3 regions of the Exiguobacterium sp. PHA03 genome follow, and region 1 is predicted to be linked to each of the others. Evidence: predicted binding sites of a transcription regulator. Region 1 holds the regulator's gene; each other region holds the start of a gene.

The links. The regulator LexA, encoded in region 1, represses DNA repair genes until DNA is damaged. The targets are predictions, from matches to a motif close to CGAACATATGTTCG.
Positions count from the first base shown of each region.
Region 2: the regulator LexA is predicted to act here: its motif matches at 1,836-1,849, upstream of Q7C19_RS11925 (NUMOD4 domain-containing protein).
Region 3: the regulator LexA is predicted to act here: its motif matches at 2,406-2,419, upstream of Q7C19_RS12460 (Y-family DNA polymerase).

Region 1 covers NZ_JAUTYQ010000001.1:431,040-435,818, reverse strand. Annotated here, with positions in the region: gene tkt (transketolase) at 1-101, opposite strand, end outside; gene Q7C19_RS02230 (DUF896 domain-containing protein) at 420-656, opposite strand; gene Q7C19_RS02225 (YneB family resolvase-like protein) at 770-1,423, opposite strand; gene yneA (cell division suppressor protein YneA) at 1,469-1,756, opposite strand; gene lexA (transcriptional repressor LexA) at 1,968-2,582, shown strand; gene Q7C19_RS02210 (metal-binding protein) at 2,614-3,084, shown strand; gene Q7C19_RS02205 (MIP/aquaporin family protein) at 3,271-3,972, shown strand; gene glpK (glycerol kinase GlpK) at 4,016-4,779, shown strand, end outside.
Region 2 covers NZ_JAUTYQ010000002.1:149,827-154,605, reverse strand. Annotated here, with positions in the region: gene Q7C19_RS11930 (methyl-accepting chemotaxis protein) at 1-1,201, shown strand, start outside; gene Q7C19_RS11925 (NUMOD4 domain-containing protein) at 1,249-1,776, opposite strand; gene Q7C19_RS11920 (AAA family ATPase) at 1,909-2,487, shown strand; gene Q7C19_RS11915 (GNAT family N-acetyltransferase) at 2,525-2,866, opposite strand; gene Q7C19_RS11910 (DNA alkylation repair protein) at 2,867-3,913, opposite strand; gene Q7C19_RS11905 (bifunctional transcriptional activator/DNA repair enzyme AdaA) at 3,910-4,779, opposite strand, start outside.
Region 3 covers NZ_JAUTYQ010000002.1:257,795-262,573, forward strand. Annotated here, with positions in the region: gene Q7C19_RS12450 (ZIP family metal transporter) at 1-696, opposite strand, end outside; gene Q7C19_RS12455 (YolD-like family protein) at 748-1,077, opposite strand; gene Q7C19_RS12460 (Y-family DNA polymerase) at 1,061-2,383, opposite strand; gene Q7C19_RS12465 (pentapeptide repeat-containing protein) at 2,560-3,198, shown strand; gene Q7C19_RS12470 (MBL fold metallo-hydrolase) at 3,247-4,002, opposite strand; gene Q7C19_RS12475 (arsinothricin resistance N-acetyltransferase ArsN1 family A) at 4,063-4,551, opposite strand; gene Q7C19_RS12480 (1,2-dihydroxy-3-keto-5-methylthiopentene dioxygenase) at 4,677-4,779, opposite strand, start outside.

The DNA.
Region 1 (4,779 bases):
GCTCCCATTGGCATACCTGGGTGACCTGAGTTCGCCTTTTGTACGGCATCAATCGATAAGGTACGAATCGTATTAATTGCTAATTGTTCTACTGTCGTCATGTTCGTCAAAACAATCATCCTCTCTCTTTTTCACAAATTCCTACTCATTTTAGCACACTCTTAAATGTGATACAACTTTTCTAAATAGTATGTCACATTAAAATGAATGCGCTATCTATAGCCGTTCTGTCGACTCATACAGGATGCATGAATCCATGAAAGATCGCTATTAAGATGTATTGCTATCGTACAATGTTTCCTCATCTACTCACTTTAAACAAAAAAGATACTCGCTCTAAACAAAAAAGATACTCGCTCTAAACAAAAAAGAGGTCCGCTTGACGCGAGACCTCTTTCTTCTATAAAAGAAACGAACGATTATTGTTTATTCCGTTCTTCTTCTTGTGCTTGTTTCAATTTCTCAGGTGTTACGTCCGTTCCCTCTTCATCGACGATTTTCATACCCATGAGTTGGTTTTTGAATGATCCACGGAATGCTGCGAGATACGCTGCACGTAATTCTTTTTGCTCTGCCGTTTCCGCTTCCGATAACGGCTCAACTTTTGATTTATTCGCTAATGCATTAATTCGATCTAATTGTTCTTGTGATAACATGGAATCCCTCTTTCTTTATGACTCAAACTTGAGTAGTTCAATTGTATTCTTACTGTAAAAGAGCTTATAAAAAAAAGCAAGTTAACCGCGTCAGTCGACGGGTTACTTGCTTCTCATTCCGGGCTAGGTGTCAGTTCGCGGTATTCAAGATATCGACGATTGACCGTTGCTTTTGAAATATCATGCCCCATCCCCCGCAAGGTGATGGCGATATCAGAAAACGTCAATCCGAGTTCTCGAAGACGTACAATTTCTTCGATCGGTACGTCTTTTCGACTACGTCCTGCGTTCTCTCCTTGGCGATTGAGATTTCGTTCCGGGCGAAAACCTTGTTCGACTGCTCGCCGCATGCCACGGGCGATTTTTGCATTATGCAGTTTCCGTTGGTATTCTTCCACGAGTGAGACGATCTCAAGGACCATCGCTTCTGCATCCGCAAGTTGATATTCTCCATCTGAATCAAGCGTCATCAAGCGGACCCCATGTTTTTTGAATGTATGCAAAATAGCGATTTTTGCATTCCCTCGACCAATCCGTGTATCATCCGTCACGAGGACCGCATCTACCGTATCGCGTGTCACATAATCAAGAACTGTTAGCATCCCTTCCCGATCAACATCATATCCACTCTCTTTTTCAGAGACGATATCTACGACATCAAACCCCTTTTGAGACGCAACCTTCGAAAGCTCCATCCGTTGGCGTTCAATCGAACTATCTTGTGCTTCTTTTTCGGTCGATACTCGACAATAAATCACGACCTTCATCGTACCTCACATCCCTGTTCGTTCTTTCACAACTTTTCCATTTTGTCATTGTTGTGCGATTGGTACAACGATTTTGCTTTTTGAGATGACATGTTTTGTCTCAACATCATTATTTTTGATCAACCAGTTGACGTATTCCTCATCTGACATCGAACCGTCATTGTAGACTTCAGCAATTTGTTCGACTGTAGCGTTCTCATCGACCGTAACGGAAGCCGTCATCAATTGTGCTACCTTTTCATCTGGGCGTGGTGTGAGTAAAAAGATCACGAAGGCAATACTTAATGCATAGAAGAGAATAGAAAAAGCATGAGTACGAATCGTATGAATCATCATGAATCCCTCCAAATATGAAATGAATGAGTTAGAATAAACGTTCGCGGAACAATTGTTCGCATAATTCATAATAAACACAGAACCCGTGTTCGGTCAACACAAAATGTCGAACAATTGTTTGTACGCTCATTTGTTCTATGTTATAGTGAATTTAGAAACATATATTCTTACATTTCAAACTTCAATCCAGAAAGAGGTGGCAATTCGTATGCGGAAAATGTCTAAGCGCCAACAAGAGATTCTCGACTACATCGTCTCTGAAGTGAAACTGAAGGGGTATCCACCATCAGTTCGTGAAATCGGAGAAGCAGTCGGACTCGCGTCTAGCTCGACGGTACACGGTCATTTGGATCGACTCGAGAAACGGGGAATGATTCGCCGTGACCCGACGAAACCACGTGCGATTGAGATATTGCTTGATAAGCCTGAAGAAATCACGGAAGCTATCGTTCATGTTCCCGTCATCGGGAAAGTCACAGCTGGTCTTCCGATTACAGCGATTGAAAACATCGAAGAACAGTTCCCGCTCCCTGCACATTATGTAGGAAACGAAACGGTCTTCATGTTGACGATCGATGGTGAATCAATGATTAACGCAGGTATTCTTGACGGCGATCGCGTCATCGTACGCCAACAAAACACAGCAGAAAACGGAGAAATCGTCGTAGCTATGACCGAAGATAGCGAAGCGACGGTGAAACGGTTCTTCTTAGAAGATCAACAGGTACGTCTACAACCAGAAAATGACTCGATGGATCCGATGTATTTCGATAATGTCTCCATTCTTGGTAAGGTAATCGGCGTGTATCGGACGATTCATTGACGGAGGGACCAGTTACGGCTGGTCTTTTTTCATGCCTTCAGGAAATGTACATGATACCGTCAATACCGTCGCACTGACGGGTTACGTTGCGTATTCGGTCGCAACGCAACAAACGGATTGGTTACCAACTGCCATCGGTATCGCTGTCGGTACGCTTTGGTTGTCACCTGACCTCGATTTAAAGTCAGAACCGTATTATCGCTTTGGACCATTTCGAGTCCTGTGGATGCCTTATGTGAAGATCATGCCCCACCGCTCGATCTGGTCACACGGATTGATCATTGGGGATGTCATCCGACTCCTTTATAGTGCTGCACTTGTGATTCCCTTATTATTTCTCAGCTTGTATTTTCAAGTCATCGCGTCAGAGACCATTGATTCCTGGTTCGCTTCCCTACCCGCTTTTGTCATTGGTATCATGGTGGCGAGTACAATTCATATCCTACTAGATTATTCCAGTAGTTGGTTTCGACCTAAAAAAAGAAAAAAGCGTCGTCGTTAACATCTCTTTTGCTTGCTTGCAGGCAAGACGAGGTGTTTTCTTATCCAATTTTTCGTATCTTTAAACATTAAAATAAAAAATTTCCATTCCTATATTTCAATTATATGTATTGAAAACGTTATCAAATCGGAGTAATTTAAAGTAGAAAGACCATTATTTGCTTTAATCCAAAGGGAGGGTTTTTGCATGAATAACTTTGTATTGGAAATGATCGGTACGATGATCCTCATTCTGCTCGGGGATGGTGTCGTCGCCGGTGTCGTCTTGAGAAAGACGAAGTCCGAAAACAGCGGATGGATTGTCATCACGTTCGCTTGGGGTCTTGCCGTCATGACAGGAGCATTCGTCGCTGCTGAGAGTGGAGCGCACTTGAACCCTGCTTTAACAATTGCACTTGCTTTAAACTCTGATTTACCGTGGGCAGACGTTCCTGTCTATATTGCCGGACAACTTGTCGGAGCTTTCATCGGCGCCATTCTCGTTTGGCTTCATTACATGAAACATTTTGAAGCGACTGATGATCAAGCTGCAAAACTCGGTGTATTCGCAACAGGTCCAGCGATTCGCCATACGCCGTCGAACTTGATTTCTGAAATCATCGGGACATTCGTTCTCGTCTTCGGTATCTTGGCGCTCGGTTTAACGACATTCGGTGACGGCTTAAAACCACTTATCGTCGGTTTACTCGTCGTCGTCATCGGTCTATCACTTGGTGGTACAACAGGATATGCCATCAACCCGGCCCGTGACCTTGGACCGCGTATCGCACATGCTATCTTACCGATTCCGAATAAAGGGTCATCTGACTGGGGCTACTCATGGATTCCAGTTGTTGGTCCAATCATCGGCGGAGCGCTTGCCGTGTTCATCTATCAATTGATCTACTAAGATCACGTTTCACAAACACATACCGCTCAAGGGGGATTTCGAAATGGAAAACAAGTATATCCTAGCACTCGACCAAGGTACGACAAGCTCACGTGCGATCATCTTCGATCACGACGGGAAAATAGTCAACTCGGCACAACGGGAATTCAAGCAATACTTCCCGCAACCAGGCTGGGTCGAGCACGATGCAAACGAAATCTGGGGTTCGATTCTTGCTGTTATGGCTGAAGCACTCGGAACAGCAGATATCAAACCTGAGCAAATCGCCGGAATCGGAATCACGAACCAACGTGAAACGACAGTCGTCTGGAATAAAGAAACAGGTAAACCGGTTTATCACGCGCTCGTTTGGCAATCACGTCAAACGTCTGGTATCTGTGACGATTTAAAAGAACAGGGCTTGAATCAGAAGTTCCGTGATAAAACAGGACTTTTGATTGATGCCTACTTCTCTGGTACGAAAGTCAAATGGATTCTCGACAATGTCGAAGGCGCACGTGAGCAAGCAGAGAACGGTGAATTACTCTTCGGTACGATTGATACGTGGCTCGTTTGGAAATTGTCTGGTGGAAAAACGCATATCACGGATTACACGAACGCTTCACGGACATTGATGTACAACATCTATGAGCAAAAATGGGATGAAGAGTTGCTCGATATCCTCGGTGTTCCTGCATCAATGTTACCAGAAGTTCGTCAATCGAGTGAAGTCTACGACAAAACAGTACCATATCACTTCTTCGGTTACGAAGTGCCAATCGCTGGGATCGCTGGTGACCAACAAGCTGCACTCTTTGGTCAAACGTG
Region 2 (4,779 bases), on a different contig from region 1:
ACTGACGACCGACCGTGATAAATTAATCGCCCCTGCTCGAGATTTAGCTTGGACACTCGTCTGGGTGAGTGTGATCACACTTGTCAGCATCAGCCTCTTGATCCGCTGGCAAATTCAACGCCAACTGGCACCGTTATCGAAACTCGCTCTACAGATTGAAGAAGCCCATGCGAAGCGATCGTATCGTCCGTTAACGCTTAAGACGACGACCTTTGAGTTACAACAGCTCACGTTTCAATACAATCAATTGATGCAACAGATTGGGGATTTGACGACCGAGATGCAACAAGCCAGTCAGGAACTTGAATCCGTCCAGCCCCACTTTTCCTCGCATTTATCCGCGATGGATCAGTCGGTGCATGCCGTCGATGAAGTCGCCGGTTCCTTACTTGCGCAATCGACGCAGATGAATCAGACGATCATCGCCTCCACACGTTTGACTGCCCAAGGACACGATGCGTTAAGCGAAATGCAAACGACACTTCTGAACAGCCAACGTGCCGCAACTCGGTTTCAACAGACTGTTCAGACGAATCACACGACACTTGGGACATTACAACAAGAAAGCCACTTGCTGAAGGAACAATCCGCGACGACAGAGCAAATCTTGCAACAGACCTCACATCTACAGCAGCAGATGGAGACCTCAATTTCCCACATCCAGCGTGTCGCTGAAGAGACGCGCCGCCTATCGCTGAATGCGCTGATCGAGGCAACTCGTGCTGGCGAAGCCGGTCGTGGCTTCACGGTCGTGGCCAAGGAAGTCGAAAGACTAGCCATCGATATCCGGACGAGTACGGACCACATCCGTCAGGTCAATCAGACGTGGACGGCAGGGCTCACTCAAGTCGAACAAGCGCTCTCGCAGATGACGGAACGGTTTCTCTCGACGTCACAACAGCTCGAGACGGCAACAGAGCACTTGCAACAGATGCTGACTGAAGCGACGACGATCGAAACGACACTGGGGACCGTTGAACACCAACGTCAAATCGTCGCAGAAGTCCAGTCGAATATGCAACAGCATCTACAATCTGTCCAAAAGTTGATGTCAGAGCTCTCGTCCTATAGCCAAGTACTCGGGGATCAAATGCAACACCACGTCATTCAGCAAACGGAATTGAAGACACATAGCGCGGTACTCGAGTCACGGATCAGTTCGTTGCAACAGACCGTTCGCTCGAGCGAATCGTCGTCTTAACAAAAAGAGCGCCTGCCATTCCTGGCAAGCGCTCTTTTCCTCTGTTCTCAGCCGATATAACGTGCTTCCTTTTTATCGATGATATTGCGAATCCGGTTCTCAGTCACCTGATACTGCTCCGCCAGTTGACGAATCGTCTTCCCTTTTTCATATTGGGCGCGAATCGCTCGAATCTGAAACGATGACAACGTCACATGTTGTTCTAATAAGAGATCAAACTCACCAAGTAGTTCGGTATACTGCTGATCAAATGAAGGCAACACGTCCAAGTTCGATAACTGATCGTCAGCTCGTTTACCGTTGCGTCGGACGAGTCGCGCTTCCGTGACGTCAACCGTCAGAAAAGCTTGCGCAACGAGTAGACCGACCTGCACTCGTTCTCCTCGCCCCCGTTGATAGAGCGTGACTTTCCGATATCCTTCCCGATTGAGCCGCGGTCGGAGCAAGACACCTTTTCGGCGTTGTCGGACGCCGCGACACGTCACGATTGTCCGATCAAGCGACCTTACGCGACCAAGTGACGAGACTTCATATATACCTACATAGCCGATGACGGCCTTCCATTGCTCTTGCATAGTTGTCCTCCTTCAGACAAGGACACGACGGGACTTCATACCTGAATTATACCAAATCACGAACAAACGTTCTAGTGATGTCACTCATCGGAATGTGCTATTCTTAGCAGAAAAAGGAAATGAGGTTCGTCCATGAAATTTGTCTTGTTACTTGGTCCCCAAGCAGTCGGAAAGATGACGATTGGTCAGGAAATCGAACGGTTGACGGAGATGAAAGTCTTCCATAACCACCAGACGATCGACTTGTTATTGCCTTATTTTGATTTCTCTGAACCCGCCCATCACCGCTTAAAAGATACGATTCGGCGCGAGATGTTCAAGGAAATGGCGAACAGTTCGCTTGAAGGTGTCTTGTTTACATTCGTCTGTCTATTCGGCGTCGAAGGTGGTGGTCTCGAGTTCATCGAAGAAACGGTTGAGTTGTTCGAACAAGCAGGTGCTGACGTCTATATCGTTGAATTGGATGCGCCGGTCGCAACCCGTCTGCACCGGAACACGACCGAAAACCGATTGACGCACAAAGTAACGAAGCGTGACCTCGCCGCTTCTGAACAAGACTTACGCGAGACGGCGGACGGATACCGGACACGCTCGCTGCCAGGCGAACTACCGGACGTCAATTATCTCTTCCTTGATACGGAACAGTTAAGTGCGCGTGAAAGCGCTGAAGCGATTTGCGAACATTTCAACTGGTCGAAAACAACGGTCTAATCACAAATAAGCCCCGTTCTGCTCAGCAGACGGGGCTTTAATGATGAAGTTCGCGTGCATATCGATTCGCCTGCAACTGAAATCCATTCCGACGCCAGACCGTTTCACTGCCCGCTTCACTATAGACACGCTTCAGTAATAACGTCCGTGCGAGATAAGACAAAATCGATGCCAGTGCTTCCGTGATGTACCCGTGCTGATCGTCCTCATCAGTCGTCGTGTAACGTAAGGTTCCGGTGGATGCATTCCAAGTGAAGATAATCGTTCCGACGATCGTTTTCTCACGTAACGCATGTAGCGTCCACTTACAACCCGATTCTTCATCCGTTGCTTCGACAAATAATCGTGACGTTTTAAAATCCGGATGCCGTCCTTGCATTCAGCTCTCCTCCTCGACCTCAAACGTTACTGTCGCGTAAGCCTCTCCGTTAATCAAAATCGTCAATGTGTGTGTACCAGGATAATGGACACGCGTCGTCATGTTCCGAAACGATTGGCGTCTTTCGACTTGTAAGACACCTTTAACTTCCCGCTCCCGCAGTTGAAACACCTTCCGACTCGTTCTGCGTTGTTTGACGTAATCGATCGCGTACTCCAAGCGTAAACGTTGTGGAACAGAACTCGTCACGGTGAACGAGAAGTCGAGCTCTCCGCCAATCGTAACCGGCGAGACGACTAAATTTGTAATCTCGACCTCACCTTGCGTAACGTGACCGAACAATTGTAAGACTTCTGGATTTCCGCGTTTGAGTAACGTCCGGGAGGCGTGGCGCAAAATCCAGTCCGTGTTCGGATCTGTTCCTAAGTGACGTTCGATCCGCTCAATCAGATATTCCGGATGTGTCTTTGAAATATCGTTCAAGTGATTGGCGACACTTTTTCGGACGTAGAGTGACGGATCCTGTAGTAAGGCGTCAAGAATTGGTAATGCCGGTCGCGGATCAGCAATCAGACTCGGAATCGCTTGTCCCCATGGCAGACGCGGTCGTGTCCCTTCCGACGCTAAGCGCCGAACATGTTCATCGTCTGATGTTGCCCACATGAGTGCTTGCTCGAGATAACGCTCTTGATCAGCGAGTAGAAAACGCCGGACAGCGAACTCAGACGTCGAATACGGTGTCAATTTAGCGAGTGTTGCTAACGCAAGTGTCCAGTCAGTGAGTGTTGCTGTCCGCTCGACATACTCGGGAAAAACAATTCCCGGTAGTCCGGTAAACTGCGGTGCGAACCGCTCTAGCTCCGGCACCGAGTCCGGAAACGGTGGTAGGACGGATTCTAGTGTCTCCGCAACACGACGGACGCGTTGTTTAAACGCAAGCTCGTCCCAGTCCTTGCGTTCGACTCGTCTGCGAAAGTCTGGTACATCGACCGCTTCTTCTAATTCATCGAGCCAACTCGGTGAAAACACATCTTTAATCAAACTCATCCTATATCTAGTCCCTTCCGTGTACGCTCCAGTTTGAGCAATGTTTCCTTGCGTGCAAGTCCCCCGGCGTATCCACCTAAATCCCCATTCGTTCGAATGACCCGATGACATGGAATGATGATTGCTAGTTGATTTGCTCCGTTTGCCCGTGCGACAGCGCGGACGGCGGTTGGTTGACCAATTCGGATGGCCAGTTCTTGATACGAGATCGTCTTGCCACTCGGAATTCGTTCAAGTTCTTCCCAGACGCGGCGTTGAAAGGGCGTTCCGTATCGCATCAATGGCGTCTGAAACAAGACCGGTTCTCCTTTGAAGTAACGACGGAGCTCCCCTTCAATCTGTTTAAAGACGAGTGACTCCCCAGGCACGATGACAGCACGCGCTTTTTGACGCAATTGTTCGATTTCTCGCTCAAGTCCCCGTCGATCGACGAATTCAAGGAGATGTAAGTGTTGTTCATCCGCAATCGCAAGCATCGAACCGAGCGGTGTATCGAGCCATTTCGCGCGCAAGACCTGTCCGTCAAAACGAGACGGTGCTTCCCCGAGCATCCGTGCTGACGCTTCACGAAAACCACTGCTTGATTCATAGCCTCCTGCTAACTGCCCTTCGATGACCGGCTTCCCAGTCCGAATCTCTTTCATCGCTAACCCCATCCGCCGTGCCCGAGCATAGGCAACGAACGTCATCCCGAACCGTTTCTTGAACTGGCGTCGTGCTGTTGATTCGTCCAAACCAAGTGCTCGGAAATCAGCTTCTTTGAACCGTTTATCTGGTTCTGCCTCGACTGCTTCGATCAAACGTTGAACCGTACCGTGATCGCCTGGATAAGCGAGCGGATGACACCGCCGACACGGTCGATAAGA
Region 3 (4,779 bases), on a different contig from region 1:
GAAAATCATCGCACCAGCAGCAAACGATAACGCATATGGTAGAAGTGGTTGAACGAAGAAGACAGCCGCCGCACCGACCATCGCGGCAATCGGTTCAACGATTGCTGACAATTGACCGTAATGAAAGGCACGCCGGCGCGACATCCCTTCACCGCGTAACGGAATCGATAACGCAGCACCTTCGGGCATGTTTTGAATGCCAATCCCGAGTGCGAGTGTCAAAGCCCCGGCGACGGTCGCTCCGTCCATATTCAAGGCAGCGGCACCAAAAGCGACACCGATCGCAAGACCTTCCGGAATGTTATGCAACGTGATCGCAAGAAACAGCAACGTCGTTTTCTTAAGTCCTGTTGAAGGACCTTCAGCTGTTTCAAGTGGTGCGGATAAGTGCAAATGCGGTGTGACGAAGTCAAGGAGACGGACGAAAAATCCACCCGCAAGGAATCCAATTGCAGCAGGAATCCACGCGATGCCACCGTCCTGCTCCGTGAATTCGATCGCTGGGGCGAGCAAAGACCAGAATGAAGCGGCGATCATGACACCGGCTGCAAAACCAAGCATCATGTTCATGACGCGTTTTTCAATCGTTGTAAAGACGAAAACGAGTGCCGCACCAAGTGCGGTTAATCCCCAAGTCATCATACCGGCAAGTAATGCTTGCACGACGACGGGGAGGGAAGTGAACCAATCCAACATGACTATTCCTTCTTTCCGGGCACGATTTGAAGCGGCTATCTGTATGAAAGCTTACCCGTTTTCGATCCGAACGATTCGTGTGAAGGAGATTTCTACTGCAACACGACCACGCAGAAAGAGAACAGAACGTTCAGGCTCTAGCCGTTCAACAAAACCGACGACCGTCACGTAGCTACTTTCCTTATAATACGTGATTTCGAGTTCGTTTCCTTCTATTAAAGCCTCTTGAAGTAGAAAGTGCCACGATTCTTGCAGTTGTTCATCGATTTCAGGCAAGTCGAGCTGATGCATTTGGACATAATACTCCCGGAGCAATTGCAAGTGCTCCGGCATGAGAAAAGGGATCCACTTTAAATTCCCTCGATCACGATACGCTGTCATGAAGATCACCTCCTGGATGACCGCCAACGAAACGAAGCCGCCGTTTGGCGACGCTCGTATCGAGAAACGAGACAGCGAGACGAATCGTTCCTTTCCCGTAGCGGAGGTTAACGATGTCCATTGCTTTTAATAACCGCCGCCGCTTCCAGAGTCGCGTATTATCCTCGAACAAGGATAACTGTAAGGTGCCTTGATCGGCAGTTAGATGTCCCACTGCGACAGATAAAAAACGAACGGGTTCCCCGTCAAGCCAATTCGGTTCGAATAATTGTAAGACATGACGCAGAATGATTCGCTCATCGGATGTCGGATAAGGCAACCGGACTTGACGCGAGAAGCCACTTCGGACGACGTTTCGAGAATAGCGGACACCGATATGAACAGTCCAACCAACTTGATTCGAAAAGCGGCAACGTGCCGCAACATCCTGCACGAGTTCGTTGAGCACATTCCGGATACGTTCGAATTGATAATAGTCCTGCATCAAGGTCACACCGTGTCCAATCGTCCGTTGAGGGGCTTTCTCGAACAAATGGCGAGGGGCAAGCAGTGTCGGTGACGCGTCAAGACCCCAAGCGTGGTGCCATAGTTCGGCGCCGATGACACCGAAGCGTTCATGTAACTCTTCGACTGGGCGCATGGCAAGGTCACCGATCGTTTCAATCCCCATCATCTGCAGATGTTGTTCCATGCGGTGTCCGACTCCCCACATCTTCCGAATCGGAAAATCATGGAGACGTCGTGCGACATCAGCGTATCCACATTGTGCGATGCCTTCTTTTTTCCCGATTAAGTCAAGCGTCAGTTTCGCGATGACGTTATTTGGACCAATCCCGATGCGGACATGAATGCCGGTCTGCTTCAGAATCGCTTCTTGAATCTTTTTGGCAGCTTGCAGATCGGAACCAAACAGGCGATCGGTTCCAGTCATATCAATGAAACTTTCGTCAATCGAATAAACACGAATCGCTTCAGGTGGGGCAAATTGATGCAGGACATCTAAAACACGAATCGACGTTTTCATATAAGCGAGCATGCGCGGTTCGACGAGTTGAATCGTACGACGAATGGCGTAGGGTAATTGCTCGATTTCGTACAGTCGACCGGCTGTCTTGATTCCAAGCGCTTTTAAGGCGGGAGTAGCGGCGAGAATGACGGATCCGCTTCGTTTTAAATCGGAGACGACCGCAAGACGTGTCGTTAAGGGAGGGAGATTGCGATACTGGCATTCACAGCTGGCGTAGAAGGAAACACTGTCGACACAAAAAATACGTTTATTCTGTGGTAAAACGACGGAAGGAAACATTTGAATCACTCCTTTACATAAAAGAACGTATGTTCTTATTTTGATTTTCTTTGACTATAGCATGGTCTCAAAGTGTCTCAAAATAAAAAACTGTTGAAAAAAGAGGGAATTCGAACGATTGACCCTTATGCAAGAGGAGTTTGATACACTAAAGGAGAGAAAAAGGGGGAATTTCTATGAAAGAGATCGTTATCCGTTTACCAGAATTACCGAAAACGCTTCAAGCAGAGACGTTCGATCAAGTCGAAATCGACGATCCATATCTGAAAGGAGCACGTTATGAAAAGGAGTCGATGCCTGTCGAACTGACGGAACGTATCGATGCCTATCAAGTATGTTTTCAAAATGTCTCGTTCGCGAACCTCACCTTTGACCGCGGTTCGTTCGAAGATATTCGTTTCGAGCAATGTGACTTAACAGGATGTCACTTCCAAGAAACCCGTTTTCACCGCGTGTCTTTCGTCGGATGCCGGATGACGGGTGTTCAGTTTGAAGATTGTACGCTTGATCATCTGACGATCGAAGAAGGACTCGCAGACTATGCCCAGTTCATTCGTAGTACTGTCCGTCATCAGCATTGGAGTGAAACGACGATGAAAGAAGCACAGTTCTTCGAAGTGAAACCGACCCATTGGAAACTCGAAGCGGTCCGGCTTACTGATAGCCAATGGATTGAAACACCATTAAAAGGTCTTGATCTCCGGCAGACGGAACTCTCTGGTATCACAATCGATCCGCGATTTTTACCGGGCGCAGTCATTACGGAAGAACAAGCAGTCGCCTTCGCTCGATTATTAGGATTGGTCATTCCATGAAAAAAGTCTCTTTTCGATGAATTTCGAAAAGAGACTTTTGATTTGTTCTTAAAATGACATCGTTTCGCCATCTTCCGGAATGAGGAAATGGGCAGAGAGGTGGAAAGCAGCTAAAAAGTCAGCAATCATGTCGCGCCGCAGGAGACAGTGATTGACGGACTCGAGGTGCGAGACGATGATCGTTGCTTCCGCTGCTGCTTCGTGTACGGCAAGGAGATCACGCTGCGACATCGTGATCGGTTCTCCCGTCAGGAACTGGGCAGCCCCACTGTTGACGACGATGATATCTGGTGTATGTTGTTCAATCGCATGCGCGACCTCGTCACACCAGATCGTATCACCTGCGATATAAAGCGTCGGTTCGTCCGGATGCGTGAGGACGAGTCCGGAGACATGTCCCATTCGTTCACCGATTTCACCGACACCATGCTGTCCACCTGTTCGATGGACCTGGATATCACCGATCGTCACACCGGAATCGAAGGAAGAGACGTTCGTGAAGCCGGCTTCTCGGATTTGCCGTGCGTCTTCTTCTTGCTGCGCATAGAATGGCAAATGCTTGGGTAGAAATTGTTTTGCAGCATCATCGAAATGATCCGCGTGCAGATGCGTGACGAAGACAGCGTCAGGATCGAGCAGTGTCTTAACATCGACCGGTAAGTCGACGAGTGGATTGGCGACGGCATTCGGCGTTTGACCGAAAGGAGGTAAACTGCCTTTTTCGCCGAGAAACGGATCGATCAGTAAAACTTGATTGGCATACGTGACGACAAGCGTCGCATTACGAATTTGTTGAATATCCATTAGGTTCATCCTCTCTCAATGACTCGGATTGATTATTCCCCGTCTGGCATTCAATGAATCCTATCGTAAGCGTTTCTCCATCGCCATGACGTCGACGTATTCGCCGTTCAAGCGACCTTGTTCCTTAAATGTCCCAACAATCCGGAATCCGGAACGGATGTAGAGCTTTTGTCCGATTTTATTGAACGGGAAGGTAAAGAGAATCAGCTTATGCATCTGATGATCGCGCGCATGTTGTTCGGCAGTTTCTAACAACTGTGTCCCGATCCCTTGTCCGCGATGTGTTCGAGTAATGTAGACGGAAATCTCACCAACTGTCGCATAGACAGGACGCGGGTTATACGGATCAAGAGAAATGAAGCCGAGGACACCTGTCTCATCTTCTGCGACATATCCAGCGTAGCGATGCGTACGCTCTGCATACCACTGGGTCATGAACGATAAATCTTTTCGATCCGTCTCAAGCGTTGCGATTCGGTCTTCGATGCCTTCATTATAAATGGATAGAACGGCGGGTAAATCATGTTCCGTTACAGGACGAATATGCATGTTGCTCACTCCCCAATCGCTTTTCCCTCATTATATCTGTTACGTGTCGATGTAGTGATATGTTTGTGAGATAAGAAAAAGCGCCGATTTTCCTTATATAGAAGAAATCAACGCTTTTGTCGTTCTTAAGAGACCGTGGATGTCTCGTTCTCGTAAATTGGAACCCAGCCATCCGTCGTGACGAAAATTCGAACAGCGACGACTTTCCGATCCTCTTGGAGCGTAAAG